3 regions of the Clostridium sp. M62/1 genome follow, and region 3 is predicted to be linked to each of the others. Evidence: riboswitches for the same ligand, from Rfam matches in the RefSeq annotation. Region 3 holds a riboswitch; each other region holds the start of a gene.
What was found. Region 3 has a riboswitch for FMN ahead of LK436_RS10625 (4Fe-4S binding protein). Riboswitches for the same ligand answer to the same signal wherever they lie in the genome.
Positions count from the first base shown of each region.

Region 1: it holds a riboswitch for FMN, as region 3 does, so the genes downstream of both, ribD (bifunctional diaminohydroxyphosphoribosylaminopyrimidine deaminase/5-amino-6-(5-phosphoribosylamino)uracil reductase RibD) here and LK436_RS10625 (4Fe-4S binding protein) in region 3, are expected to answer to the same signal.
Region 2: it holds a riboswitch for FMN, as region 3 does, so the genes downstream of both, LK436_RS06420 (ECF transporter S component) here and LK436_RS10625 (4Fe-4S binding protein) in region 3, are expected to answer to the same signal.

Region 1 is NZ_CP085988.1:360,778-370,572, reverse strand. Features, by position in the region: gene LK436_RS02010 (TnpV protein) at 1-6, shown strand, start outside; gene LK436_RS02005 (DUF3658 domain-containing protein) at 36-998, shown strand; gene LK436_RS02000 (helix-turn-helix domain-containing protein) at 1,060-1,866, opposite strand; gene LK436_RS01995 (hypothetical protein) at 2,351-2,539, shown strand; gene LK436_RS01990 (DeoR family transcriptional regulator) at 2,536-2,877, shown strand; gene LK436_RS01985 (DUF3847 domain-containing protein) at 2,870-3,166, shown strand; gene LK436_RS01980 (helix-turn-helix transcriptional regulator) at 3,692-3,967, shown strand; FMN riboswitch at 4,077-4,191, shown strand; gene ribD (bifunctional diaminohydroxyphosphoribosylaminopyrimidine deaminase/5-amino-6-(5-phosphoribosylamino)uracil reductase RibD) at 4,328-5,428, shown strand; gene ribE (riboflavin synthase) at 5,413-6,048, shown strand; gene LK436_RS01965 (bifunctional 3,4-dihydroxy-2-butanone-4-phosphate synthase/GTP cyclohydrolase II) at 6,068-7,273, shown strand; gene ribE (6,7-dimethyl-8-ribityllumazine synthase) at 7,274-7,741, shown strand; gene LK436_RS01955 (replication initiation factor domain-containing protein) at 8,150-9,364, shown strand.
Region 2 is NZ_CP085988.1:1,287,410-1,298,006, reverse strand. Features, by position in the region: gene xseB (exodeoxyribonuclease VII small subunit) at 1-266, opposite strand, end outside; gene xseA (exodeoxyribonuclease VII large subunit) at 266-1,492, opposite strand; gene nusB (transcription antitermination factor NusB) at 1,538-1,981, opposite strand; gene LK436_RS06425 (D-alanyl-D-alanine carboxypeptidase family protein) at 2,355-3,941, shown strand; FMN riboswitch at 4,339-4,487, shown strand; gene LK436_RS06420 (ECF transporter S component) at 4,708-5,412, shown strand; gene LK436_RS06415 (pyridoxamine 5'-phosphate oxidase family protein) at 5,486-6,025, shown strand; gene LK436_RS18360 (OadG-related small transporter subunit) at 6,187-6,306, opposite strand; gene LK436_RS06410 (sodium ion-translocating decarboxylase subunit beta) at 6,319-7,455, opposite strand; gene LK436_RS06405 (Asp23/Gls24 family envelope stress response protein) at 7,978-8,367, opposite strand; gene LK436_RS06400 (SpoIIIAH-like family protein) at 8,638-9,447, opposite strand; gene LK436_RS06395 (stage III sporulation protein AG) at 9,461-10,180, opposite strand; gene LK436_RS06390 (stage III sporulation protein AF) at 10,122-10,597, opposite strand, start outside.
Region 3 is NZ_CP085988.1:2,269,463-2,280,059, reverse strand. Features, by position in the region: gene LK436_RS10640 (tRNA 2-thiocytidine(32) synthetase TtcA) at 1-34, opposite strand, end outside; gene LK436_RS10635 (NlpC/P60 family protein) at 1,015-3,012, opposite strand; gene LK436_RS10630 (pyridoxamine 5'-phosphate oxidase family protein) at 3,312-3,713, shown strand; FMN riboswitch at 3,726-3,845, shown strand; gene LK436_RS10625 (4Fe-4S binding protein) at 4,245-4,874, shown strand; gene LK436_RS10620 (protein-ADP-ribose hydrolase) at 4,871-5,653, shown strand; gene LK436_RS10615 (SIR2 family NAD-dependent protein deacylase) at 5,628-6,479, shown strand; gene LK436_RS10610 (AAA family ATPase) at 6,628-7,278, opposite strand; gene LK436_RS10605 (RluA family pseudouridine synthase) at 7,472-8,389, opposite strand; gene lspA (signal peptidase II) at 8,556-9,077, opposite strand; gene aroB (3-dehydroquinate synthase) at 9,143-10,231, opposite strand; gene LK436_RS10590 (RNA-binding protein) at 10,404-10,597, opposite strand, start outside.

The DNA.
Region 1 (9,795 bases), 1.9 Mb from region 3:
TCATAACGGGAGCAATTAAATCGGAGGTATATAAGATGATTGAAATTGTATTTGGTGAAAGTGCCTGTGGAAGTTTGAAAATTGCCCAAACTTACGGCAAGGGAAAGTATAGAGGAAGTGCTGTTTCAATATTTATGAGGCATGAAGACGGGAGTGTTCCATCTTCAGATGAAATGAAAAAAGCACAGCTTCAAGCACAGGAACAAGAACGCATTGCTTGGGAGAATGCTATTCCATTGGGAGGCAAGAGCTGTGATGTTTATTGTTTTGATATGGCTCTTAGTGTGGGAGATATTTCTGATAATGGAATTGGCGAACAGCGGAAAAATGTTTTCAAGAAAATGCTGTCTGTCTGCTTTGTAGAGGATTTAGATTATCAGGTTGAAGAAAAAATACAGAAAATTAAAACTACATTGACCTCAGTGATTGAACGATATGTAGCTGGGGAAGAAATTCGCATTTGGTATAGCTATAATCCAGATGAGCTTTGTGGTATGTATTGGCTTATGAAACAACTTCAACCCTTAAACTGCCAGACAACAATTTATTTGGTTAAGTTACCTACATGGGAATATGGAAAAGAAAATACTATGACATCCAAAATAGCATGGGGCGAGGTCTCTCCTGGCGAATGGGGAAACTATATAACTCTACAAGAGAAAGCTAATCCTGTATTTCTTTCAGCTTGTGCTATGAAATGGAATCAACTTCAAAATGAAAATGCACCTTTGCGTGCAATGTTAAATGGTAAATTGCAAAGCGTTTCAGAAGATATATATGATAGTTTCATTCTTCGTGAAATTGCGGAACAGCCAGAGCAATTCAAAATGGCTATTGTCATAGGTAATGTTTTAGGAAAATATCAACTTGGAATTAGTGATGTATGGATTTCCAATCGCATTGATAAAATGCTTGAAGATGGTGTGTTGGAAATTATACAGGACGCACCAAAGGGAGAAACAAATTATCGCCGAATATTAAGAAAACGAATGAAGTAATAACCACAGCACAAACCGCTGCTACATGGAATCCAACAAACCATGCAACAGCGGTTTTCCTTTACCGTTTTTTCCTCTGGTTGATAGGCGTTCCCGTTTTCTTTGATTTTTGGAGAATCCGAATAAGCCAGCGAAATTCTTCATCTGACAGATTTTTATAGTTGATACCGAGCTGCTTGCAGTAAAGCACTGCCAGTTTTTCCAAACGGCTGCCCTTGAAATTTTCGACCGCTTCCAGATTTTCTTTCAGTTCATTGGCAACAGTGGTCTGGGGCGCACTCTCACTATCCTTTTTATGGGTTTCCCGAATATCCCGGATAATCAGGTTTAGGTCATCCAGAACCATGTGGCTGAAATATTCATCATCACTGATATGGGCGGCTTGCAGCACTTTCAAATGTGGGTCATCTTCGCCAGGGCGATACCGTTCTATGATTTCATGTCGGACAGTATCGACAAGGGTGTTGAGGTTTTGAATCTGCATGGTGGCAATCCCATCCACATAAATCTCAATGTCCGCAAGAAACTTGATAAAGTCCTTATGGGTGGCAAGTTCGCAGAGCAGACGGTTGTTGATCCGACCGCTTTTCAGAAGTGCAACCATTTCATCGTTCAAATGCAGCTCCGTCAGTGGCGTGTTGATCTGCTCCCTGTTCTCTGTCCGGCACAGCAGATAATCGACGGAAACCCCATAGAAGTCTGCCAGCGTGATAAGGTTGCCATGATTGATTTCCTTAAAATCTTCTTTTTCATAACTGCCAAGGGCTGATTTAGAAATACCCGTTAGTTTTGATAGTTCTTCCAGATTTAAGCCTTTGTCCTTGCGGAGTTCCCAAAGGCGTTCCTGTATGCTTGTTGCTCCTTTCATGGGCACACGCTCCTTTCCAACGGTTTCATTGCTGCCGCTTATCTGGATTATATCACACTTTCCGTAATCGTGGAAATTTCTGATTTTTACCCTTAATTCCTACTTTGTGGACATACGGCACAGGGCACAAAAATGTTCTATGATACAGGTAGTTCATCGATGGATTATTCCAATCGAATGACCAGCCTGTGTGGGATATGCTTCCCCGGCGATGTAGCGCCATGAATTTTGGCAGGGATATGGAGGAACCCTGACCGAAACGAGCGTACCAAAGGGAGCGATACGCCGCTGTGAGATTCAGGGGAGGAACGACACCGGGGAGAACTGGCGAACTGACACCGAAATGATACCGAAACACGACAATCTGATAGGGGGATAGTCTACCCTATCGCTGATACTTCGGGAGATTTTAAGCGGCTCTATGGCTGTAATTTTGCCGAAAATCGCCCCCGAAACCATACACTAAAACGGGAGGAAACACAATATGCCGAGAATGAGCAAAAAGAGGAAGTATGAGCTTTCCTTTTACCTCAATGACCGGGGGCGTGTCACTTACAACGAATTATGCCGGAAATGCCAGCATGGGTGCAAGCAGAGCTTCCGGGCGGTTGTGATTGACTGCCCCTGTTATTTATCCAAACGAGCAAAGAAAAAGGAGGAACACACAGAATGAATTTTGAATTTATGACGATAGACACACCATTGCCGCCCTGTATGCCTTTTCCCAGAGCGTTGACAGGATTTCCAGTCAGCAGCACCGCAAAGGTCATGTACTGCCGGATGCTGGACGCTATGCTCTCCAAAGGGCAGGAGGACGAGAACGGAATCCTCTTTGTCTGCTTCCCTGTCACAGCCATTGCCGCAGTCCTGTCCCGCAGCTCCATGACGGTCAAGCGTTCTCTGAATGAACTGGAAACTGCCGGACTTATCATGCGGGTGCGTCAGGGCATTGGAGAACCAAACAGGATTTATGTGCTGATACCGGGAAAGGAGGACGCTGCCCTTGCCTGATACATCAAAGCTGGAAAAACTCAATCGGGAGTTGGAAAAAAGCGAAAAGAAACTGCGGAAAGCCATCAATGATGAAAAGGCATTGCAGCATCAGCTGAAGCAGCTTACCCGAAAAGAACGAACGCACCGGCTCTGTACACGTGGCGGTATGCTGGAAAGTTTTCTGCAAGAACCGGAACGCCTGACAGATGATGATGTCATGCTGTTGTTGAAACTCATTTTTCACAGACAGGACACGCAGGAACTATTGAAAAAACTGCTGGAACGGGAGATGCCGGAACCCCCTTAGTTTACTAAGGGCGCAATTATACACCACCCAAAGGTTGGTGCATTGCGTTCTCCGAAGGCTCCTCGCCGGAGGGCTGTGATTTTCCGCAGTCATGGTCTGCTCCAAATCATACAGGGGACGCTACGCTTCCCCTGCGCTGGCTGTCGCCAGCTACCCTTTTGTGGACTTGCCGCCCGGAAACACCTTGCGCTGCAAGCTGTTCCCGTCCAGCAAGTTTTATCAGTCGAGCTATCCTTATCTACGGTAATTTAGTATAATAAGGTCAAAAAACAGAACGCTATCATTGTGCAACCGATATGCAACTGATAATTGCTTGATAGTTGGTGGTAGCAACACGGTAATTCAGATAGAATAAAGCCAACAAAGAAAGGAGGTCATCCAAATGTTAGTAAACATCATTATGATTGTAGTCGGAATAGTTTTCTCATGTATCTTTGTCGGCTTGCTTATCCTTGTTATTCGTGCATTGCTTAAATATATCCGTACAGAGAAATGAAGCCAACAGCAACATTAGGAGGTGGTCAAATGAAAGTAACCGTATTTATGATAATCGTTGGAATAATTTTCTTATGTATCTTTGTTGGTTTGCTTACCCTTATTGTTCGTGCATTACTCAAATATATCCATTCAAAAGATGTACGGCAGGAAAAATCCGTAGTGAGGAAATCGTTGGGTGAAGCACTCAAAGTACACAGAACACAGTGCAAAATGACGCAGGAATTTGTTGCTGAAACGATTGGTGTTAGCAGGCAGGCTGTTTCAAAATGGGAAAATGGAGTTTCCCAAACAAAAGGATATTAAGAAATAACCTGTGTTTACCTGCTTGCAAATTATTGTATTTGGATAAACGAGAAAAAAACTTTTTATTGACAGATATAATATCAGATATTATAATTGTCCGTAATTGAATAACTATCTTCAGGGCAGGGTGTAATTCCCTACCGGTGGTATAGCCCACGAGCCGAAAGGCATGATTTGGTGAAATTCCAAAGCCGACAGTATAGTCTGGATGAAAGAAGATGAAAGTAAGTTTATGCTTTTTTTGCGTGCTCTGGAATGATTTTATATTGTTTCAGAGCATTTTCTTTAATCGCATAAATCCTCTTTTGCATGTCTTGGATAGATTTTATTCAAGGCATGTATTTTTTTGGAGGTGTAAAAATGAGCGATACAGAATACATGAAATTAGCAATAAAACTGGCAAAAAAAGGTGCTGGCTATGTCAATCCTAATCCTATGGTTGGGGCAGTAATTGTAAAAGATAATCGAATTATAGGACAGGGATACCATGAAATCTTTGGTGGATTGCATGCAGAGAGAAATGCATTAAAAAATTGTAGGGAGTCACCTGTAGGAGCAACACTTTATGTAACACTTGAACCATGCTGTCACTATGGTAAGACACCACCTTGCACAGAAGCAATTATTAAAAGTGGCATTACAAGAGTAGTCGTCGGAACTTTAGACTGTAATCCTATTGTGTCTGGAAAAGGTGTAAAGGTACTTGAGGAAAACAACATTCAAGTTGTGATAGGAATTTTAGAAATGGAGTGTCAACAGTTAATCAAAGTTTTTAGAAAATATGTTACAAGGCATATTCCTTATGTTTTTATGAAATATGCAATGACAATGGACGGGAAAATAGCAACTTATACAAATCAATCAAAATGGATAAGTGGCGAAAAAGCGAGAAAACAAGTACATCAATTCAGGCATAAGGTTACTGCGATCATGGTAGGAGTGAATACCGTTATTCAAGATGACCCTTTACTGACATGCCGATTAGAAAACGGGGAAAATCCTATTCGTATCGTATGTGATACAGATTTAAGAACACCCATTACATCAAAAATTATCAAAACAGCGAATGACATTAAAACATATATCGCTACTTCTTCTATTGATGAAAGTAAGATTGCTCTTTACAGAAAATGTGGTTGTGAAATTATTTATACGAAGAAAAAAGGTAATCATATTGACTTAATGAATTTAATGCAATGTTTAGGAAATATGCAGATAGACAGTCTACTTTTAGAGGGTGGAAGTGCAATGAATTGGAGTGCTCTTGAGCAACAGATTGTTGATGAGGTGCAAATTTATATAGCACCTAAAATATTTGGTGGGAGTGCAAAAAGCCCTGTAAGTGGTCAAGGTGTTGCTTTTCCTAATGACGCCATTATGCTTAAACCATATGCTTTTTCTCAAGTGGGAAATGATTATTTCATAGAAAGCGAAGTGATTTATCCATGTTTACAGGAATAATAGAAGAAATCGGTAAAGTAGAAAGAATACAGAAAGATACTTGTAACTGTAAACTATCCATTAAAGCTTCAAAAATATTAGAGGATATACATTTAGGCGACAGCATAGCAGTCAATGGTATCTGCCTTACAGTTACTTGTTTCACTCGACAATCTTTTACAGTTGATGTGATGAATGAAACATGGAACAGAACGGCTCTTAGCCTGTTAAGACATGGAAGCCTTGTGAATTTAGAAAGAGCTATGCCTATGAATGGCAGGTTGGGCGGTCACATTGTTACGGGGCATATTGATGGGACAGGCAGAATATCGTCTGTGCGTAGAGACAAAAATGCGGTGTGGTATCAAATCAATACGCAAAGAGAAATCTTAAATCTAATTGTTGAAAAAGGTTCGATTGCTATTGACGGTATTAGTCTTACTGTCGCAAAAGTATCGAAAGCAGATTTTTCGGTATCCGTTATCCCTCATACTTTGGAGCAAACAATTCTCAAGAATAAACAAGTCGGGGATATGGTAAACCTTGAAAATGATATATTAGGGAAATATGTGCAGAAACTCATAGACAACAGCAATGAAACAGAGTTGTCGAAAGAGTTGTTATGCCGATACGGATTTTAGCAGAAAGGATAAAGGAATTATGAAATATCAAAAAATAAAAGAGGCATTGCAGGCGTTACAAGAGGGAAAACTTGTTTTGGTTATGGACGATAAAGAGAGAGAAAATGAGGGGGATTTAATTTGTTCGGCACAATTTGCGACAACAGAAAATGTTAATTTTATGGCGACTTATGCAAAAGGCTTAATCTGTATGCCTATGAGTGAAAGTCTGGCTAACAGGCTCATGCTTTCCCCTATGGTTGAAGATAATACAGATAACCATGAAACTGCCTTTACAGTTTCTATTGATTATAAGGATACTACAACAGGTATTTCTGCCGAAGAAAGAGGATTAACGGCTCGTATGTGTGTGACTGAGAATGTAAATCCCTTTGACTTTCGTAGACCGGGGCACATGTTTCCTCTGATTGCAAAGAACGGAGGTGCTTTGGAAAGAAATGGACATACAGAAGCAACGGTTGACCTATTGAGGTTGGCTGGCTTAAAAGAATGTGGCTTATGTTGCGAAATTATGAATGAAAACGGGAAAATGATGAGAACACCTGATTTAATTCAGTTTTCTCAAACACACCATATACCTACCCTCACAATTAAAGAATTACAGGAATACAGAAAAGTATATGATTTGCTTGTAGAATGTGTTTCGGTTGTAGAAATGCCTACAAAATATGGGAATTTCAAAGCACATTGTTATATCAATAAATTGAATGGAGAACATCATGTTGCATTGGTTATGGGAGATTTGAATAATGGAAACGATGTGCTATGTCGTGTCCACTCAGAGTGCTTAACAGGAGATGCCTTTGGCTCTTTACGCTGTGATTGTGGACAGCAGTTAGATAAAGCAATGAAAATGATTGCAGAAAATGGTTCTGGTGTATTGCTTTATATGCGACAAGAGGGACGAGGTATCGGGCTTGTCAATAAACTAAAAGCCTATCATTTACAGGATAACGGTATGGATACACTTGACGCCAACCTTGCATTAGGATTTCAAGGCGATTTAAGAGAATATTATATCGGTGCACAGATTTTAAGAGATTTGGGAATAAAATCATTGCATTTACTTACAAATAATCCTGATAAAGTTTATCAGTTAGAAGATTATGGAATGAAAATTTCAAGCAGAGTACCGATTGAAATAGAAGCAAATCCTTATGATAGTTTTTATCTAAAGACAAAGAAAGACCGAATGGGACACATTTTGAATATGGAGGAAAAATAAATGAACACTTTTGAAGGAAATTTAGTAGCAGAAAATATAAAAATCGGTATTGTTGTAGCAAGATTTAATGAGTTTATAACTTCTAAGCTATTAGCAGGTGCATTAGATAATTTGAAAAGAGAAAATGTTGGTGAAAAGGACATAGAGGTAGCTTGGGTTCCGGGAGCATTTGAAATACCTTTGATAGCGTCTAAAATGGCAAAAAGTAAAAAATATGATGCGATTATTTGTTTGGGAGCAGTTATTCGAGGTAGTACAAGCCATTATGATTATGTGTGTAGTGAGGTATCAAAAGGAATTGCTCAAATCAGTTTAAATACCGAAACACCAGTTATGTTTGGTGTTCTTACGACAGATACGATTGAACAGGCGATAGAACGAGCTGGTAGCAAAGCAGGAAATAAAGGCTCTGAATGTGCACAGGGAGCTATTGAAATGGTAAATCTAATTCGTGCATTAGAGGTATAATATGATTGGGGATTAAAAGGTAAAGCGAAAAAGCATAATAGGCGGAGTGATCCAGACACGGCGGTGGGAAAATCTCTTAGATTTTTCCACCGTTTTTAGTGGCTGGTTCACTCCGGCAGTTGAGCGAGCTTGCGAGCGAACAGTAAGCCCCCGTTATCTAACAAGGGGGGCACAAAAAACAAGAAACAATATACACTACTAAGCGGAAAACGCTGTATTTACAAGGTAAAATCGCTTTTAATAGGGTGTTAACTAAAAAGCACTCATTTAATACATAAAAATTGAATAAGACATAGGAAAGACAGTTGATTTCAAACGAGAAATTGATTGTCTTTTCTTTTGCGGAAATTTAAGTATAGGCAATTATCAAATATGGTAGTTGCCTTTTTTGATTGGAGGAATTGAAGAATGAATGATAAAAACTTTATAGAAGAATTAAGACAAAAGCGTGAAGAATATGGAGTAACACAAAGAAAACTTGCTGTTGCCTGTGGTATCAGTCGTACATATTTTAACCAGATAGAGAATGGGACTGTTGTTCCCTCTGCTGAACTAAAACAAACGATAGAAAAACAGATTGAGCGTTTCAATCCGCAAGAACCACTATTTCTGTTGATTGATTACTTCCGTGTCCGCTTTCCTACGACAGACGCATTAAAGATTATTCGTGAAGTATTACAACTAAAAGCCGATTATATGCTTTATGAAGATTTTGGAAAATACGGATATGAAAGCAAATATGTTTTAGGCGACATCAACATCATGTGTTCCATGCAAGAGCATTTAGGTGTTTTATTAGAACTAAAAGGCAGAGGGTGTCGGCAAATGGAAAGTTATCTATTGGCACAGGAACGCTCATGGTATGACTTTATGCTGGATTGTTTAACGGCAGGTGGTAAGATGAAACGACTTGACTTGGCAATCAATGATAAAGCAGGAATATTAGATATTCCAAAGTTAAAGGAAAAATACAAGGCTGGCGAATGTATCTCCTACTTTCGTATGCAGAAAGATTACAGCGGTACGGAAAAATGTGGTAGCGATTTACCAAAGAATACAGGAGAAACCTTATATCTCGGTTCAACCAGTAGTGAGTTATATATGTGTGCCTATCAGAAAAATTACGAGCAGTATGTCAAAAATGGCATAGAAGTTGAAGATACAGAAATCAAGAACCGTTTTGAAATACGCATGAAGAATGAACGAGCCTATTATGCGGTTGTAGATTTACTGACCTATCGGGACGCTGAACGCACCGCTTTTTCTATCATCAATCATTATGTCCGCTTTGTTGATAGAGAAGATGATAAACCGAAAAGTCAATGGAAAACAAATGATGATTGGGCATGGTTTATAGGGGAAAATAGAGAGCCGATACGATTAACGACTAAACCAGAACCTTATACTTTACAAAAGGCATTACATTGGTTACAAAGACAGGTTGCACCAACCATAAAAATGGTACAAGCATTAGACAGAGAAAATCATACAACGATACTGAAAGATATGATTGAGCAGGCAGAACTCAAAGATAAGCATAAACACTTATTACAATTAGAAAAATCAACCATAGAAGAACGCATAGATACCGCTGTCCCACAAGAGAATGACGGTATTTTTTAATTTCTTCAAAATATCTGCAACAAAACATCAACTTGTGTACAGATATGGTACGAGAAAAGGAAATCTAACTTTTTTTGAAAATAGGTCATCAAATCAAGGTTTCCATTCCCTATATGGAGTGAAAGAAGAAAAGTTTTGAAAAAATGTCGGAAATTCAAGATGAGTGGACAGTGTTATGTGAAAGAAGACAAAGTATCTTCAATTTGTATTCAAACAGGTATTAGCAGTTGAGTGTTGATGTGAAAAGAAGAAAATATTTTCATTCTCAACTTAACATTTGGTAGTTGTCGTTCCCTATATGGAGCAAACAAAATCTTTCATTTCATAGTTGGCAGTAACGGTATTGCATAGGTAGTTAGGGTGTGAAAAGAAATCTTTTCATCATCAACTTAGCAGAATGACAATTTCTTTCCCTATATGGTACAAGAAAA
Region 2 (10,597 bases), 980 kb from region 3:
ATGAGATCCAGCTCCTCAAACAGCTCCTCAATGGAGCGGGGATCCTCGGACGAGCCGCCGGCGCCTGCCTCTTTCTCCTGTCCCCGGGAATTTTCCTGCCCGTCGCTTCCGGTCTTCCTGGTTCTCTTCCTGGCCGCCGTCTTTTTCTTCTCCGGTACAGACTGAGTCTCTGCCTCCATGCCGGCCTGCATGCCGGCCTTCTCCTGGGGCTTATCAAAAATCCAGCCGTACTCGCTGTCCTGCGCTCTTTCTTCTCTGTCTTCCATTAACTCTCCTCCTGGACTTCCAGTTTCTCATAAAGCTCTGTCTGCTCCGCTCTGGCCTCAATCTGCCCGTCCGCCAGACGGATGCTCAGGCGGTCGCCGGGCCTTACAGAGGCGGCATGGTCCACCCTGCGCCCCTCCTCATCGGTGATAAAGCCAAAGCCACGGCTCAGTTTCTCCAGGGGAGACTGTCCGTGGAGTCTTCCGCTCATGAGAGCCAGCCTGTGCCTGCAGTCTGACAGCCGCCTTTCCATCAGACGCTTCAGTTCATCCTCCGCCGACACAAGGCGCTGCCGTTTTTCATTGATCTGGCGCTGAGGATCGTGGAGACGAAGCTTCAGGCGGTACTGCTCCGTCTGATAGCGCACGCCGTCTATCTTCCTCTTAAGCCCTCTTGCAAGAAGCTCCTTTGCTCCCCGAAGCTGCGCCTCAAACTGGCCAAAGTCAAACACTGCCAGCTCAGCCGCTGCCGAGGGAGTGGGCGCCCTCAAATCGGCCACGTAATCAGCTATGGTCACATCCGTCTCGTGTCCCACAGCAGAAATCACAGGGGTACTGCAGCGGAAGATAGCCCGCGCCACAATCTCCTCATTAAAGGCCCACAGATCCTCGATGGAACCGCCTCCGCGGCCTGCAATGATCACGTCAAGCCCCATCCTGTCAAGGACCTCAATCCCCCTTGCAATGCTCTCTGCCGCTCCCTCTCCCTGCACCCTGGCCGGGTACAGCACAAGCTGCACATAGGGGTTTCTCCTTGAGGAGATGTTGATAATATCCCGGATGGCCGCCCCGGTGCTGGCTGTCACCACCCCAACCGTCCTGGCAAATTTCGGGATCGGCCTCTTGTACTCGGGGGCGAACATCCCCATCTCCTCCAGCTCATTTCTGAGCTTTTCAAACCGCCGGAACAGATCCCCTGCCCCGTCCAGGGCAATCTGGGATGCATAGAGCTGATATCGGCCGTCTCTCTCATAGACTTCCACGCTTCCCTTCACCACCACCTGCTGCCCGTCCCTCAGCTCAAAGTCCAGTCCGCCTCTGCGGCTCGCAAACATGACGGCCTGGATTGCCGCCAGCCCGTCTTTCAGCGTAAAATAGATATGGCCCGAGGTGTGGTACTTGCAGTTAGACACCTCTCCCTTAATGGAAATGCGGCTCAGGGCAAAGTCCTGAGCAAACATGTTTTTAATGTAGGCGTTTACCTGGGAAACTGAATAGACACCTGCCACCTGCGCTCCCTCCGTCGTTTCAAAAGCTCTCTGCCCAGCTGCCGCCTATACCAGCTTTGCCAGAATTCCGTTTACAAAGGCCGGAGACTCGTCGCCGCCGAACTTCTTTGCCAGCTCTACGGCCTCGTTGATGGCCACCTTGTCCGGCACCTCCTCGTCATAACGGATCTCAAACAGGGCCAGACGCAGAATCGTAAGCTCTACCTTTCCCATGCGCCTGGTAGTCCAGCCCTCGGCCGTCTCATTGATCGCGGTATCCAGCTCTGTAAGCTTTTCCAGAACCTTTTCTACCTTGTTTTTCACATAGCCGCTGTCGTAAACGTCCAGCTCCGGGCAGTGAATCAGTTCATAGACGCCGTCAGAGGTGTAATCGTCCTCCCTTGGTTCTGTAAAATACTGCTCTATCTGCTCCTTTGTCTCCCCCTCCGGGTAAAAATCAGCGCAGAACAGCAGCTTAAAGCAGTGCTCACGCAGTTCTCTTCTGGTCATAAAATGTATCCTCCTGATTTCTTCTGTCTTGGTCAGCCATTCACAGTCGACTATTACTCTAATTTATCATTATAACTGAATGAGAGAAATTCTACAATACTTACATGAAACATTAAACAAAACAATGCATAAAACATTTCTGTTCCATCCCCTGAATTGCTGTTCCTAAAACTTTTCTTCTTTCGGTTTACAGGTGAAAAGTTTCACGTTATACTTAATAAGATAGAAATAGGATAGAAATTTTGCCTGTAAGCACATGTCTGACTCGGCGGCAGCGCCGTACTCAGCCGGCAGGCAAAATATTTGCATTACTTTTTGTATTACATGATGATCATATTTGAAATTATATTTCATACAACGGAGGAATTTGAAAATGAATTTAAGACGGATCCTCAGGCCGGGCCTGGCCCTGCTGCTCTCTCTGCAGCTTATGCTGTCATCTTCCCTCACAGCTCTGGCCGCTCCTGAATGGCCAAGCGATACAGGAATTATGGCTGACATCGGAATTGTGATTGACGCTGATTCCGGGGCAGTGCTGTTTGGTCAGGGCATCCATAACCAGTCGCCGCCGGCCAGTATCGCAAAGCTTCTGACAGCACTGGTAGTGGTAGAAAACAGCAGTCTTGACGATATGGTCACCTTCTCCCATGACGCCGTGTACAATGTGGAGTCGGGAAGCGGAAACAAGAAAAATATCGAGGAGGGCGATGTCCTGTCCGTGCGCGACTGTCTCTATCTGCTGCTTCTGCAGTCCAGCAACCAGGCAGCCAACGCTCTGGCCGAACATGTGGCTGGAAGCCGAGATGCCTTTGTGGAGATGATGAATGAAAAGGTCAGTGAACTGGGCTGCGTGGACGACACCCACTTTGCAAATCCTTCCGGCCTTAACGATGACACCCAGCACGTTTCTGCCTATGACATGGCACTGATCGCAAAGGCAGCCTTTGACAACCAGCAGGTTTATGAAATTGCCAGCACAAAGTCCTACAAGCTGCCTGCTACCATCAACAACCCAAACGGCGTCACCTGCACCAATGAGCACCGGCTGATCATCACGGAGGACGAGACAAGCGAGCTTTACTATCCGGCCGCCAAGGCGGGAAAGACGGGCTACACCTCCCTGGCCGGGAACACCCTTGTCACCTGTGCAGAAGAGGACGGCAGATGTCTGATCTCTGTCATCCTGAAGGGCCAGCCGTCCCCCAACTATTTCCTGGACGGAAAGAACCTGCTTCAGTTCGGATTTGAACGGTTTCAGAACCTTTCCGTGCCGGACAATGAAACCCGGTACGTCACAGGGGAGGAGTCCGTGGCTGTAAACGGAACCGAATACAGCCCGTCTGATCTGGAAATCGAGGCAGGAACTGTCATCACTATCCCAAAGGACGCTTCCTTCCAGGATGCCGCCCTGGAGCTTGTGACTGTTCTTCCTGACAGCCATCCCGACCGCGCTGTCGCCCTTCTCCAGTACACCTACAACGACCGAAAAATCGGACAGGCCTACCTGCTTTTAAAAGAAAGTGCAGTGCCTGCTTCCAGTGAGAGCACAGGAACCGGCGAAGCAGAATCCTCTTCCCCTGATTCCGGCAGCTCTGAGGCTCCCGGCGAATCCGGCGCGGGCTTCTCTCTCCCCGCCCCAACCCTTCCGGCTGTCGCAGTTTCTCTTCTCGTTCTGGCAGCGGCTCTGATCGGAGCCTACACTGTATACTCGAGAAAGAAAGAGGCCGAGGACTTGAGACGCCGCCGTGAACGCCGTATGCAGAGGCTCCGGGAGGAAAACTACACGGAGGAAGAGTTCTTCCAGCTGCTCAATGAGAGAAAGCGCCTGGCCTCCGAACACGGGCAGAGCCTTTCATCTGCCGGCCGTTCCGGCCGCAGGAAGAAAAAAGCTTCCTCTGAGAAACACATCGAAGATGTCAGCAAAGACTTTGACTCTGAGGAAGAGCAGGGACCTTTATAAGAGGTGTGCCTTCCTCTGCCTCAGAGATTCCCTGTCAGTGAGGATGCCTTCTTCTGCAGAAGGCATCCTCTTTTGTCTCTCCGTTCCCACGTTCCGAAAGCTCTGCAGCTCCGACTCTTCCCTTCCTGTTTCCTGCATCCGCCTCCCCCAGCCGCTGAGCAGCCGTTTCAATGAATTTCTGTACAGGGAAATAGTTATAAAATTAGTAACAGTTCAGCCATATATCTTCTTGCCCGCTTAAAGCGGACAAGAAGCGTCTGGCGTCGGAATCTTCGCATGGCTGAACTGTAACTAAAATATTTGAAATTTTGAAATTTTCTCTTTACATTTTCCCTTTCAGGGTATATACTTCAAACTATAGATGACGTCGAAAGACACATTGATACAATTCCATATCTGAAGTCTTTGTGGCAGGGTGGAAGTCCCTACCGATGGTTACAGTCCATGACCTGACGGCGTAAAGCGCGTAAAACGCGTATAAGGCCTGATGCTGATCTGGTGAAATTCCAGAACCGACGGTTACAGTCCGGATGAGAAAAGACGTTTTCTGTAACTCTACCTGAAGACCGTTGTGTTTTCAGGCTTTTTTGCTGTATGGCGGCTTTTTCAGGCTGCACGGCAAAAGCCTGCGGGCAGAAGCACAGAAGGATGCCCGGTAAGGCGAAACAGACCGTGATAAACCCCTGCAGAACACAGGACTGTCACGGCAGCGCACAGGGCGGACTTTTCCCTCTGTGTTATCATCAAATTTCAGGAGGACAGAAAAATGAACCAGAAACTGAACACAAAACAGCTGACACTCTGCGGACTTATGGGGGGACTCTCGGCAGCCCTGATGTTTTTTCGATTTCCCCTGCCGTTTATGCCGCCGTTCATGGACTTTGACTTTTCCGGCCTGGTGGAGATCATCGGCGGATTTACCATGGGGCCCTTCGCCGCTCTGGCAATTATTACCCTGAAAATTATCCTGAAAATACTCTGGCAGGGCAGCTCCTCTGCCTGGACCGGAGAACTTCAAAACTTTATGTTAAGCTGCGCTTACGTGCTTCCGGCTGTCTTCATCTACAGCACCCGCAAGACAAAGCTGAGGGCAGTCATCGGCATGTCTGCCGGGACCGTCATCTGTGCGGTGACTGCCGTATTTACAAATCTCTATATCATTATCCCCTTTTATACCTCCTTTATGGGGATTGGGATGGATGATATTCTGTCCATGTGCCGGGCAGTCAACCCTCTTCTCTCCACAGAATTATCTCTGGCTCTCCTGGGGATCATCCCCTTCAACCTCATAAAAAACGGAGTGCTGTCCGTTCTGGCCTTTGCCGTCTACAAGAAGATAAGCCGCCATATCAAACAGTTTGTCTCCTGCCAGGGCGGGCAGAGCCAGCCCTCCCGACAGCCGGCAGCTGTCAGGATCAAAAATTCGGATGAAGGCAGCCAGAAGGGCAGCACGGAACATCCGAACAGCTAGGACTCAGACAGCCTGAGTCAGGTCTCTTTAAAACAGCGCAGATGACAGACTTAACAGGAAAGGAAACCGAATTATGAAATTCAGCAGAGAAAAAAATCTCACCTTTGAGCAGGCCACGGCCCTGATGTTTGAACAGCTGGGTCAGTGGAAAATCATGGCTCTGGCCTCCAGCGTAAACGACTATGTGATGGTGCGCAATGTGAGCTGCCTTTTTTACGACAAAAAAATCTACTTTAAGACGGACAAAAATTTCCGGAAGACGAAACAGCTTTTTGAAAATCCCCGGGTGGCCATGTGCTGGAGCGGCGTCCAGGTGGAGGGGACTGCCAGAAACCTGGGACTTGTGACACAGGAGCCAGGAAGGCGTTTTGAGAAAGGCTACAGGAAATATCTCTGGAAAAGCTATAACGCCTACAGCCATGAGGATACTGAAATTCTGATTGAGGTGACGCCGAAATTCGTGGAAATCTGGGATACCAGCGGCGAGGATGAGTACGCCTATCAGATTTTTATTGATTTTGAGAAGCAGAGTGTGTCAGTAAAGCCCTATGATGTAGAAAGGCAGGAGCCTGGAAAGACAGGAGCTCCGAAGGGCAGGAACTCCGAAGGATAGAAACTACGAAGAACAGGAACTCCAAAGCACAGAAGCAGAAGGAAGAACGGCAGAAAATGAAGAAAGGGGAGCTTTAGTCCGCCTGAGCAGAACTAGAGCTCCCCTTTTTAGCCTTAAGGCATAACGCCCTGGGCCTTTTTCACTGTTGTCAGTGTTTTCAGTTATTTTTTATTCATCTTTCCCATCAGCATTACAACCAGGGTAATCAGGATAACGACTACGAAAATACCGCTCATTCCCTGCGCCATAATTTCCAGGGCGATTATAAGATTGTCCATCATAATTTTTTCCTCCTACAGGAACTGTGTCACCAGCTTGATAACAAGGCCGCCTGCGATTACGGATGCGATCTGGCCGGATACGTTAGCACCTACAGCATGCATCAGGATGATGTTGCCCTTCTCTTCCTCCTGAGCCATCTTCTGAACAACTCGAGAAGACATTGGGAACGCGGAAATTCCGGCACCGCCGATCATCGGGTTAATCTTCTCCTTGCGGAACAGGTTGATAATCTTCGCAAAGACAACACCGCCGATTGTATCGAATATGAATGCCACAAGACCGATGCACATGATCAGAACTGTGTCAATACGGACGAAAGCATCAGCTCTCATGCTGAAAGAGATTGTGATACCTAACAGCAGTGTAATCAGGTTTGCAAGCTCATTCTGTGCTGTGTCGGACATGGACTGCAGCACACCGCACTCGCGGATCAGGTTTCCGAACATCAGGAAGCCTACCAGGGCAACAGATGCCGGAGAAATCAGACCTACAATAATTGTAACGATAATCGGGAAGGCAATCTTTGTAGTTTTAGAAACTGCCTTCGGGCTGTATGTCATATGGATGCGGCGCTCCTTCTTGGTCGTCACAAGGCGGATAGCAAATGGCTGGATAATCGGAACCAGAGCCATATAGGAATAAGCCGCTACCGCAATCGCTCCCACATAGTCAGAATGAAGCACCTGAGATACGAGAATGGATGTAGGACCGTCGGCTGCACCGATGATACCGATGGATGCCGCATCCTTCAGGTCGAATCCCAGCAGAGTTGCTACAATAATAGCAAAGAAAATACCGAACTGTGCCGCTGCACCGAACAGGAACATGATCGGCTGTGAAAGCAGAGGCCCAAAGTCAATCATGGCGCCAATACCGATGAATAAGAGGATTGGAAGCGCCTCAGAAGCCTCAATTGTAGTTTCAAAGAGCCACTGAATAATACCTGGCGTTTCACCTACGCCTTCCATAACCTGGTTGATTACGCCTGATAATGGCAGGTTTACCAAGATTGCTCCAAACCCCATAGGCAGAAGCAGAGCCGGCTCATACCCCTTCTTGATTGCGAGCCAGATAAGGAGAACTCCTACAACATACATGACCAGCTGCTGTGGTGTGATAGCCATGATGCCTTCCAGTAAAAAGTCCATTTCTTTCCCTCCTAATTTCTTTTCTCTTCCCTTGTTTTTCGTTTTGGGAGTTTATGCCTCTTTTAAGTTTCGCCTGCTCTCAGCATTTTATGCTTTCCGGAACAGAAAAGCCCGGCTTTTCCGCTGGCCTTTCACTTTATGCCTGTCCTGGAGCGGTCCGGCATTCCCTCACCGCAGAATTCCCTCCTATGACGTCCCGTCTCTGTCTTGCAGCGGTATCGGACAGCCGTCAGAAATTCAGGCAGCCTGCAGCATATAGGGCAGCGAAGGCAGTGGTTATCATGGCACAAAAAAAGACTTTCAGCATATAAGCATATGCTAAAAGTCTTGTTCTTCTGTATCGTATCTTCCATACAAAAGACATGCAACCACGGGTTCCTCGCCCGGCGTATGTTGACTGCATGTTGGCAACTACTCCCTTTTAACGTGAAAAATCTTAACACAGATTTCCGCTTGAGTCAAGAAAGAAAGTGTTTGTTGTCGAATTCTTAACATTTTCTTACCATATTTGTCCTGCCGTCTCTATTTCAGTCCGCTCATACTGACGCCGGCAATTTTGATATTTACCTCCAGAACAGTCAGCCCCGTCATGGTTTCAATGGCCGTCCTGACCCTCTCCTGAACCTTCTCACTTACATCAGGAATGCTGTAGCCATATTTCATGTTCAGTGAAAGCTCCACCGAGACATGGTCGTCGTCTACACTTATCTTCACGCCTCTGTTCAGATTTTTCATGCCGAGCTTGCCCACCAGTTCATTGGTAATATTTCCGGCCATGGAATCTACGCCTTCCACCTCCGTGGCAGCCAGACCTGCAATCATGGCGACTACCTCATCCGCAATCTTTACTTCTCCCAGCTTTTCCTTCCGGCTCAGCTCCTGTGTGTCCTTCTTCTCAGTTTCCATCTGCATTCCCGCTACCTCCTGTCCTGTTTTTACGGCGCTGCCGCCTCTCTCCTGGGAGAGCACTTCAAAGTTTCCATATCATAGGCTCAGCCAGAAATCAGGGGCTTTCCCTTTTTGAAATATATTCCGGCGTTTCTGTATTTCCGGCAGCAGCAGCCATAGCTTCATTATAGCAGATAGGCAGAGGTTTGCAAGAATAAACCTCTGGGCAGGAGCCCTAAAAAGCTGTGTGGACCGGTCTCTTCAGCCGGCCTCTGGGGTCAGTTGAAACACTCTCTATTCCTGAAGCTGCATGAGGGTGATTACGATATTGTCAGCCGTCACCTCTGTCTTCCTCTTTACAATATCCTCAATCTGCGCCCGCTCTGGATCCGTCAGGGTTGTGGCATTGATGACCACATCTACTTTTCCGTCTGTGATGCTTACCACCGGATCGGCAAATCCCTTTGCCATGAGGAGGGTTTCCGCCGCATTTTCCTTTTCCGCGATGGCAGTCATGTCGATCATATCCTGTACCGCCGTTTCCTTGGACACGCTGTCAATATTCTCGTTGTTGATAATCTCCATCAGAGTTTCCTTGTTCTTTGCCCGGATCTGCTCTCTGTTTAACTGTTCATTCGCTATGTAGTCGGTAACACTTGTTCCTCCTGTGAGGACAGCTTCCCCGGGATTATCGATGCCGGAGTCGGAATCTGCTTCTGATGAGCCGGCTTCCATCCCCGTCTCTCCTGCATCTGCCGCTCCTGACCCAGCAGCTTCTGCGTCCTGGCTCTCTGCCTGGGCGCCGGCTGCTTCTGCATTTTCAGCATCGGCTGCCTCTGCATCCGGTTCATTGTCAAGGCTTGCAATTTCCTGATACTCCTTCGCCTCACCGCTGTCCACATTCACGCTGTCCTGCTGTCCGCTCTGAGCCGCCTTGTTTTCCGCCAAAATGTCCTCATCTGAGATTTCCATAACCCCCGCCTCATAGACAGGTCCCCCCACCTCCTCCTGCCCTGAATAATTCAGGTATCCGGCAGCAGCTATCATGATGGCCAGCGTGGTGATAATAATCTGGTTGCGTCTAAAAATTCGTTTCATTTTCATAATCTTCGCTCCTTTAATCCACCCTCTTTAATACTTTTATTTTATGTGCCGGTATATTAAATAATGCTTCCATGGCTTCTGAAATTTCGGCCCTGACTGCGGCATTTCCTCCCCCCTGGGCGCTCACCACAATCCCTTCTATCTCCGGCCGGAGCTCTTTCTCGATCACAGGGACTTTTTCTGAGCCGTTTTCTGAAAAAACGGACGTCCCCGATACCTCCTCGCTCATGGCTTTTCTCTTTCCCCCTGCGCTGTCCTCCTCCTCTGTAGATGTGCGGCTTTTCGTCTGGTCTACATGAAGAACCTTTTCCTCCGAGGATTTCAATACAATCATCACGTCCACTTCCCCCACTCCCTCTGTATTTTTAAGGATCTCTTTCACCCGTTCCTCCATCTGCTTTTCATAGGCAAGCTGGCTGTCAATGAAATCATCCCCGGTCTGGGCAGTCAGAGAGCCGGAACCTTTTTTTCCGGAATTTTCTCTTCCCGTAAACAGCCCCTCGACGGCATCCTCCCCTTCTCCTGACGCAGCCCCTGTTCCCGCTTCTTCTGTTCCCGCTGCCGCCGCTTCGGCAGTCTGGGCCGCGCTCTGCTTTCTCCCCGCAGGAATGGCGAGCAGCAGCAGGAGAATTCCGCATACCAGAAGTACTGCCCACTTCTCAGGGCCCAGCTTGTCACGGTTCGTCCCGCCCTTTCCCCATCTGAACTTTGATATGGCTTTCTTCCAGTCCATAGAACTCTGCAATCTCCTTTCTTATTTTTATGGCCTCCCTGCTGCCTGCAATGCCCGGAGCCGATACCTGGCTGGCAGATTCCCCTGGCTTTCCCTCTCTCTGGGCACTGTCCAGGTTCTCCTGACCGCCCCTGCCGGAATCCTCCCAGTTCCAGGCGCTCTCATCCTCTCCCAGAGTAACCCGGAAGGGCGCCGCCTCCATCCCGGAAGCAGAGGCATCGCTGTTCCAGACGTTTTTCTGTCCGCTGTTCTCCTCCTGCCCGGCCGCTTCCTGTCCAAAACCTTCAGACTCACTTCCCGGCGCTGCCTTCATCTCTTCTATCCAGACCTCCACTGTCTCCACCGTTCCGAAATCGCTGCTCTCCCTGTCCCGGCTGATCCTCACCTGAGCCCTCACCCCCCGGCATCCGGCATCAG
Region 3 (10,597 bases):
GACGCGTCAGGCTCAACAGTCGTTGTAACTTCATAAATTCTCCTGTATCTTCAGTGTCTGGGTATTGAAATAGTTGTCTTTATTCACTGCTCGTTTACCCAATATTCATTATAACATAAGAACGATTCTCTGCAAAACTGAAAAGTCAAAATATTCTGCCTGGCTGCAGCGGTTCCAAACCACAGACTGGGAATAGATCGGAAACGGCAATTCTTTATTGCTTTCTTGTTATTTAATTAACAATTAAAACGATCAATATGGCCGACATTAGCCACAGGAAGAACTTTAAAGTATGATTTCAGAAGGGCCAAACAGCTTTGCCACAGAGAACACTAGATGGCAGGGTATAGAGTGGAACATGGAAATAGGTGCAAAATGAGGCAAGGCGTACAACGAAGCAGAAAGCGGAAAGGTGAAAAGCGAAAAGGGACAGACGATTTATATAATCAAATAATTCATAATGTAAACATAAACAGCAGACAATACAAAACACTTTATAGCAGTCAGCAGAGTTTAAATAAACAAGGCACGGACTGGGCGATTGGACGAAATGATAAAGCTGTATATCTGAAACATTGAAGATTGCAAGGAGCGCAGCATAAAACACAAAAAACACAAATTAATCCCAGGAACAGGCCATGGACCTTGTGAAGGCACAAACAGGAACCGGTGAAAGGCAAAAGAGCTGTATAAACCGCTTTTCGCACAAACTATTCGATAAACTATTCTTTCACGAATAGTTATAGATGAAGGTGGCTCTTCTGTTCCGTAAGATGTTTTCCGGTTTGTTATCGGTGATTCTGGTTTTCATGTGCTGCTGTGCTATGCAGGTCCAGCCGGGTGAACTGATGGCGATATACTGAATCATTGATAATCTATAAAAATCCCCTGTAGCCATGCCCCAGGGGAAAAGTTTTTTTATCCGATTTCCTTCAGCATCAGGTTCCGGCCTTCCAGAACGGTTTGGACAAAAGCAACAGGTTCATCTTTTTGCTCTATTTCAAACCATTATCCCTATTCCACTAAACTCCGGTAATCAGTCCATTCCCTGTTCGTATGACTTACTGTCACGTTATTGGTATTTCCGGCGCTCTCGTGGATACATATCATATCCCCCGTCGCCTCATCCCATCCCAGAAACATAACAACATGGGCATCATCTCCTGATATAACTGCAATATCTCCCGGCTTCAGCTCCTCCTTTGTGACTGCTCTTCCGCTCTCGGCCAGACTGCTGGTGCCTGCACTTGTAATCGGGGAGCCCAGAACCGACCAGTAAACCCAGTTGATCCATCCGGAACAGTCGAGGCCTTTTAAGGTGCGCCCCATTGTGTCCGGAGATGTCAGCGAAAAGAAGTTGTTTCCGCCAAATCCAGGGCAGGCCGGTTTTCCTCCATAGTAATATGGAACCTTTCCCACGGAATCCAGCGCAAAAGCTATCAGGGACTTTCTCTCCGCCGACAGCTCATCAGGCAGGAGGCTCATATACGTTTCATATTCCTGTCTCGTAAGCGTCTTTCCAAAGGACACTGCCGGGCGGGTAAAGCCGAACTGTGCCTCCCAATCCTGGTCAGCCAGGGCACACGCCGCCTTCATGGTATCGTCATTCCACCCCGGCCAAATCAGAGTCTCTGCCATGGCAGAATAAACGGCATCTTCCGGGCTCTCCTCCTCTGCAGCTTCTGTCTCCTGTATGCCCTGAGCCAGCAAAAAAAGATTGTTCTTTTCGTCAAGGCCGTTGATACGGACAGTTACTGTGACGTCCACATGTCCCGGGCACCCTGAAAAGTTCTCTCCGTCTCCCGTCTCCTGTCCCGCCGAAGCCTGCTGTGCCATTTCCTGGCTGATGTCAGGTATCTGCTGACGATTTATCTTTTCTCCCTCTGCATTACCTGTCTTCTCGCTGTATTTGGTTTTTACTGAAACTCCTGTACCTTGGCTGTTCTCATTTTTTACCGAAACATCCCCATTTTGGCTGTTCTCGCTTTTTACTGAAGTATCCATATTTTGGCTGTTTCCATTTTTTACTGCATTTCCTGCAGCTTCGCTGTCTGCTTCATTGTCTGTATTTTCTTTGCTTACAGTTTCTCCGCTCTGTTCTCTGCTGTCTGTACTTGCCGTATGGTTCTCTACCGCCTTCGCCGCCCCTTCGTCTGTCTGAGCTTTTGGATCGGAAGCCGGCCCGGAGGGCATCTGCACTGCCTGCCCTTCAGCTGAAATCTCTGCAGCTTTTTCCTGATTCAGAGTTTCATTTTCTGGAAGCACCTCTCTCTTAGGCACACTTTCTGTTTCCCCGCTCTCCTCCTCTTCACAGCCGCCGCAGTAATAGACAGAGCCTACAGAAATATCATACTGGTGAGAAAGCTCCCACAATTTAAAGGCATAGTCTTCTGTTGCTTCATAGTCATCCCAGGAGTGGTAATAGGCATAAACACTGGCTAAGGACAAAATTTCCTGTGAGTTGGTATAGCTTTCATCTGCCTGGGCATCTCCGTCTAAAAACTGCAGATGGATGCTCGTCCTGTATGGAAGCCGGTTCAAATCATGGTAAATTCTGTACATCCACTCCTGTTCCTTCTCATTCAGCTTTTCAAAAAGCTTTCCGCCCAGAGACTGAAGGTGATGGGACGGATTGAGCAGGCAGAGCCCTCTCTGTATCTCCTGAAACATCAGATTCTCCATCCCCGCTGCATTCCCTGGCTGTGAAAAGAGATATGCCAGATTCAGACTGAGGGCAGACGGGGTGTATCCGGCTCCCATATTCGACGGCTGAAGGTGTTCCAGAAACTCCTGACAGTACCAGGCAGCCTTCTTTAGAACACCCGTTTCTTTGGCACCTGTGTCTGTGAACACTTTCGTATTCCTTCCATCTATTCTGAGGCCGGCTTCAGCACCTGCCTTTCTCACCACAGCCTCCTCTTTTAAATTTTTTTTCTCATCCTCTCCGCCTTCATTTTCCTCAAAAGCGGCAAGTCCGCTGATGTCCGTATATTGTGAAATTTTAACTGGCAAAATCGAGGCCGCCGCCAGGGTAGCGGCAGCTGCTATGTATGTTCTGAGCTGATTGGTCATATCTGTATTTCGGCGTTTCGCCTGTCTCCCATCTGTAAAACTTAACTGAAAATAACCTGTACTAATAACATATCACGAACGCTCTTTCCATATCAATCACAAATCACAAAATTTTTGAATCAGAACGTCAGGCTTTCATGGTTACAAACAGGTAACTATGCCACAATATTGTGCGTACTTCACAGTCCGCACAAAGGAGATTACAATAAGCTCATAAGAAAACACAGGAGGTATTCATCATGAACGAAGTTGTTAAATTTTTACAGGAAAATCCCGTACAGTATCTGGCTACCGTAGGCCGTGACGGAAAGGCCAAGTGCCGCCCCTTCATGTTTGCCGGTGAGCTGGATGGCAGGCTGTGGTTCTGCACCAACAGCACCAAGGAAGTCTACAAGGATATGCAGGCCAATCCCAATATTGAGATTTCTGTTTCCAGTCCGGCTTATGCGTGGATCCGTCTGAACGGCGAGGCCGTTTTCGAGAACAACATGGCCGCCAAAGAGATGTGCATCCGGAACCCCATTGTCAAGGGACAGTATGGTGAGGCGGCCAACCCGATCTTCGAGGTGCTCTACCTGAAGAACGCTCACGCTGTGATTGCCGACTTCTCCGGCAATCCGCCTAAGGAGTATGACCTGTAAGAAGAGCTTTCCAACTATCTTCGGGGCAAGGTGGAATCCCTGACCGGCAGTGATAGTCTGCGAACTGCATCAGCAGCCGAAACGGTGAAATCCCGTTGCCGACGGTAATAGTCCGGATGAGAGAAGATATGACAGGAGCAGCCCCGCAGGAATCAAACCTTGTGGGGATTGTTCCTAATCTAAATCATATCTCAATAGGAGAATCATGAAAACGATTGCCGCGCAAAAAAGAACGTCGATTCAGAATGTGCGTATGCTCGCAGTGAGTGCCGTGCTCTCTGCTATTTCTTTTGTGTCTGCCTTTTTTGAATTTTATTCTGCTTCCCGTATTTGAAGCATTCATGCCGTTGGACCAGCTGATTGCTTCTTTTGGCCAGTTTATTCCCTTCATCAGGACGAAACTCGATGTTGTGCTGTTCAGCGCGTTTCCGTTCAGTTTACTGAAAGGAATCGGTATCAGCCTTGCCACCATACCGCTTTATAAACGGCTTGCCCCGATATTAAAGGGCAGACAGAAATAGGAGATTCATCATGCAGACAAGAAATTATCTGAAATATATCGCGGAAGAAATCCATTCTTCCGCATTTGCCACTGTGGACAGCCAGGGGCGGCCCGTCACCTGCGCCATCGACATCATGGACTATGATGAAAGCGGCCTCTATTTTCTGACCGCAAAAGGGAAGAACTTTTATGACCGCTTGAAAGCCAATGAAAATATCGCCTTTACTGCCATGAAGGGAGAAGATACCCTTTCCTGCGTGGCCGTATCAGTGCAGGGCAAGGCAAAAGAAATCGGCCCGGATAAATTGCCTGACTTGTTCCGTAAAAATCTGTACATGGAGAAAATCTATCCAGATATACCCTCCCGCAGCGCTCTCACTGTGTTCAAAATCTACGAGGGGGCTGGCGAATGGTTCGACCTTTCTAAACGGCCCATAGACCGGGCCAGTTTTTCTTTCGGGGGCGCACAGGCAAAGGAAACTGGCTACTTTGTGACAGATAAATGTATCGGCTGCAAACTGTGCTACTCGAAATGTCCGCAGAAATGCATTGATATTACACAAAAGCCCGTCGCGATTGAACAGGAACACTGCCTGCACTGCGGGAACTGCTTTGAAATTTGTCCCGCAGGGGCAGTCGAAAGGAGGCAGTCCCCATGACACAGCCAATTACCCAGGGACAGCGGCTTGACTTCCTTATCCGCTGCTTGCTGAACGAAAACGAGGAATATAAAAATAGAGAGATTCCTGCCGGACAGCCGGATAAGCGTCGCCTTTTGCGAAGCCTGATGAATGTGCGGCCGCCTGTACCAGCCAGTGAAGAATTTTTGAAAGTGCAGGACGCCTATCTGCAGGAACGGCTTGCAGAGCGGGGCGTTACAGAACCGGAGAATCTAACGCCGATACAGCCGGGAATATATCTCTGGCAGGGCGATATCACCACCCTTGCCGCTGACGCCATTGTAAATGCGGCGAACAGCCGGATACTGGGCTGTTTTGTTCCCTGTCACGGCTGCATTGACAACGCTATTCACACTTACGCAGGCATACAGCTCCGTATGGAGTGTGCCCGCATTATGGCTGGACAGAGGAAAGAAGAAGCCACAGGCAAGGCAAAAATCACGAAAGCCTACAATCTGCCTTGCCGCTATGTGCTGCACACCGTGGGGCCCATCATCTACGGAACCGTCACAAAGACAGACTGTGAACTGCTGGCAGGCTGCTATCGCTCTTGTTTAAAATTAGCGGCAGCTTACGGTTTGAAGAGCGTGGCATTTTGCTGTATATCCACTGGCGAATTTCATTTTCCAAATGAACTGGCGGCAGAGATTGCCATACAGACAGTCAGGACATGGCAGCAGCAGAATTCAAACAGAATCGAGGTGATCTTCAATGTTTTCAAAGACAGCGACTATGAAATCTACAAACGTCTGTTATGATAAAATATCGCGGCTGAAACACCAACTGGATACTGCAGATGCAGTTATCATCGGCGCCGGTGCTGGACTTTCCGCTTCAGCTGGCTTTACTTATACAGGAGAACGCTTTGAAAAATATTTTGGGGACTTCATTCAAAAGTATGGTTTCCGCGATATGTATTCCGGCGGCTTCTATCCCTTTGAAACTTTAGAGGAACACTGGGCATACTGGAGCCGGTATATCTACATCAACCGCTATCTGGACGCGCCAAAACCTGTATACGGCGATCTTCTGAGGCTGGTGCGGGACAAGGACTATTTCGTGCTGACTACCAATGTAGACCACTGTTTCCAGAAGGCCGGATTTGATAAGCACAGGCTGTTCTACATACAGGGCGATTATGGCCTTTGGCAGTGTTCCAGACCCTGCAGCCAGAAGACCTACGACAACGAAGCCGTTGTCAAAAGGATGCTGACCGAACAAAAGGACATGAAAGTGCCCGGTGAATTAGTGCCCCACTGCCCCGTATGCGGAGCGCCTATGTCTATGAATCTGCGGGCAGATATGACTTTTGTCGAAGATGAAGGCTGGCACAGGGCCGCTCAGCGCTATGAAGATTTTCTTCGCCGCCATGAAAGAATGCATATTCTCTATTTGGAATTGGGCGTAGGCGGCAACACGCCGTCTATCATCAAATATCCTTTTTGGAGGATGACCTGTCAGAATCCAAAGGCCGCCTATGCCTGTGTAAATCTTTCAGAAGCCTACTGCCCGAAAGAGATTCAGAGACAGGCTATTTGTATTGAAGGCGATATAGGCAGAACTTTGAATGCGCTCCATTCCTAAAACGGCCAAGCCAGCCCATACTTTTTATCGTACACAGCAAAGAGCCGCAGGCTGAAAATCATTGAAACAATTGAAACAATGCTCAGCCTGCGGCTCTTCTTAACGGCGGTTATAAAGCTGTTTTATTTAGCTATTTTATTTAGCTGTTTTATTTCTCTGACGGTTTATTTTTCCGATACTCCATCTTTGTCTCTGCAAATGCCTTAATAATCTTCACTGCCCCTTCATAGCCAACGGCACTGCTGTTGATGCACAGATCATAGCTCTTGCAGTCTCCCCAGCGCTTGCTGGAATAGTAATTGTAATAGCTGGAACGCCTTTTATCCGTCTTAATCATAATTTCTTTTGCCTTTGAGCGCTCTATATTGTGCCGCTCCATCAGATGGCGGATTTTATCTTCCTCATTTCCGCAGATAAACACAGAAACCATTCCCGGATAGTCGGCAAGCGCATAGTCAGCACAGCGGCCCACGATCACGCAGGATTCTTCCTCGGCCAGCTTCTTAATCGCATCGAACTGTGCCAGAAAAACCTTCTGATTTAAAGGCATATCAAGATAACCGCCTCCCGAATATCCGACGGAATAGGAATCCATAATCAGAGAATAGAGAAAGCTGTTTGTAGGCTTTTCATCGTGTGATTTAAAAAGCTCTTCGCAGAGTCCGCTGTGCTTTGCCGCAAGTGTCAGCAGCTCCTTGTCATAGCACTTAACACCCAGATCATTGGCCAGCAGCTGGCCGATATGGCGGCCCGCACTTCCGCTTTCACGTCCTATTGTAATCACAAGATTATGTTTCATAATAACACACTCCCCTCTGCCCGACTACTATAATTATGCTATCTATACTGATAGTATAACGCAAATTTTCCGAAAAGTCATCTATTTTTTTGCATATAAAAAATATTTATGTGCTATTAGACAAATTTTCATAAATTGTGCACATAAAAGCTCTGTCGGAACCAGAAGGAAGATTAGATTTCTCTGACTGAGCTTATCCAATTTTTCTAAGCTTATCTAAAAGCTCGGAAAAATATTCCGGAAGAGGGGCTGAAAATTCCATATAATTTCCGGTTCTCGGATGGACAATGCCGAGCACTCCTGCATGGAGTGTCTGACCCTGCAGCTTAAAAGGGATCTTGGACGGGCCGTAGACGCTGTCCCCTAAGAGCGGATGGCCGATGCTTGCCATATGGACGCGGATCTGGTGTGTCCTCCCCGTTTCAAGCTGACATTCCACGTAGGTAAACTGGCGGAACCGTTCCAGCACCCGGTAGTGGGTGACAGCCTCTTTTCCGTTTTTCCGGTTAATACTCATTTTTTTCCGATCCACCGGATGCCGTCCTATGGGGGCGTCTACCGTCCCCTCGTCCTCCTGGATTACCCCGTGGACAATGGCAAAATATTTTCTGGTGATGGAGTGCACCTTGAGCTGCTCTGCTATTGCATTGTGGGCAAAATCATTCTTGCACACAATCAGAACACCTGTCGTGTCCATATCAATCCGATGGACGATACCTGGCCTCAAGACGCCGTTGATCCCGGAAAGCCCGTCCCGGCAGTGGTACATCAGCCCGTTTACCAGAGTCTGGCTGTAGTGGCCCGCAGCCGGATGGACGACCATTCCCTTGGGCTTATTGACCAGGATAATGTCTGAATCCTCATAGATAATGTCAAGGGGGATATCCTCCGCCTTAATTTCCGGCTCTGCCGCCTCCGGCACCTCAAATTCAATCTTCTCTCCGGCAGACAGTTTATAGCTGTTTTTGACCGTCCGTTTGTCCACCTCCACAAGCTCTGATTTCAGCAGCTTCTGCAGATATGACCGGGACAGCCCGTCACAGGCTTCTGACAGAAATTTATCAATTCTCACTCCCTGAGCCTCAGCCGGCACCACATAGCTCTGTCTCAAGCTGTTTTCCTCCTCTCAGAGGCAGCGGCCTGTATGCTGTCTTCTGCAGCCTGCCCTGCACAGACTTTTGCTGCGGCCTCTTTCTCATAGTTTTTTTCCTGGCCTTCTCTTCCCGGCCCGTTCGGTTCCTGGCCTTTTAACGGCCCCTGCGGCTGCCGCAGGCTCCTTAAACAGAGTCTGCCCTTCCCTTCTTCGATGACAGGAAGGAAAGCTCCTCCTCCGAATAGACAAAAAATGCCAGGATGATCAGCAGAAACGTAGCGATCACCACATAGCAGTCAGCCACATTGAAAATCGGAAAATCGATGAGCTTAAAGTAGAGGAAATCCACCACATAGCCCTGGCTGACACGGTCAATCATATTGCCGACTGCACCTGAAGCCAGCAGGAAAAGGCAGGCTGTCAGAGGAAGATACCTCCTGGAAGCCGGCATCCTCACCAGAGCCAAAATGACCACAAGAAGCACTGCAGCTGTAATAATAAAAAACAGAATCTGTTTTCCCTGCATAATCCCGAATGCAGCTCCCCTGTTTTCAGAATAAAAAAATTCAAACACTCCATCAATCAGCACAAAAGGCTCTTTTCCCTTCAGCTTTGCAACTGCCAGAGCCTTCGTCCACTGGTCGAAGCCTATGCTCACAATAAGGCCGGCTACAAAAAAGATAAGCTGTCTGGCTTTCTGATTCATAATTATAATCTCCCTGAATATTTATCATAGACGCCGCCGCTCTGCGTTTTTCCTTAAGATGAATTTTACCTTAAGATCAACTCAAGGGCCTCAGCCATCTCCTCCCGCGTCACCGTGCGGTCCACAAATGCCTGTCCAATCTCTCTCAGAAGAATAAAGCGGATCACGCCTGAATCCATCTTTTTGTCATTGGCTGTTGCAGCGATCACCTCATCCCGGTCAAGGCCGTCTGTGAATGTTTTAAGGCCAAACCAGGAAAGGGCATCGCAAAAGCGGTCAATCTCCTCCGTTGGGAGAAGGCCTCTTTTCGCTGAGATGTACATACCTGCGATGGAGCCCAGCGCAACACATTCCCCGTGAAGAAGCTCAAAGTTTTTCAGCTTTTCTATGGCATGGCCCAGAGTGTGGCCGAAGTTTAAAAGCATCCGGTCACCTTTCTCCTCCGGATCACGTTCTACCACGCGGCGCTTAATGTGGTTGCTCTCCACTACCAGCTCTTCCAGCGTCCCCATCTCCATGCTGCGGATTTCTTCTCTGTGGGAAAGGATCCACTCATAGTAGGCTCTGGACTGGATCAGGCCATGCTTGATTACCTCGCCCATGCCGGCGGAAAACTGCTCTGCCGGAAGGGTTTTAAGGCTTCCGATATTTTCATAGACCAAACGCGGCATGTGGAAGGCTCCCACCATATTTTTATATGCGTCAAAGTCAACCCCTGTCTTTCCGCCAATGCTGCTGTCTACCTGAGAGAGCAGCGTAGTGGGAAGCTGAATGAAAGAGACTCCTCTGAGATAGGTTGCAGCGGCAAATCCGCAGAGATCTCCCACTACGCCGCCGCCCAGGGCCGCCAGCATGTCATTCCTGTCAAACTTTCCAAGAATCAGCGTTTCATAGAGGTTTCTCACCGTATCCAGATTTTTGTTTTCCTCCCCTGCAGGAAAGACGAAGGAAATGACCTGGCGGCAGCAGGGTTCCATCAGACGCTTCACCTCCTCCAGATAGAGGGGGGCGACATTGGAATCTGTCACAATGCAGATTTTTCTGGACTGCAGATTCAGCTTTTCAAGCTCTGCCGGCAGGGCTTGAAAATCCTGTTCCAGAACAATATCATAAACCGGGTTTCCATTCATTTGTACTGTCATTCTGTTTGCCATTTCTTCACTGTTCCATTACCGGCAGCCCTTAGCGGGAAAGAAAATTCCTTGCTTCTCTTCCCATGGAGCTGGCCGGCCCTTTCTGTATTTTTGACTGAACAATCGCTAAATTATTTCTGTCCACTGTCCCTCTGCCTGCTTATGCCGTCTGCTTTGTAAGGCTCTCCTCTGGTCAGCAGTATCTTCTGACGGCTGCAAAGATCCTTCCCTTTCGTGTCTCATTCTCTGTTCCCGTGAACAGAAATTTGCCCAGGCCGCGCACAGACACAATTTCTCCTCCCTTTAGCTGCATGGAAGGAGAGACGGCCAGCTTTCCGTCTACAAATACTTTCTCTCCCTGAATGTAGGGAAGGATCTTTGGCCTGG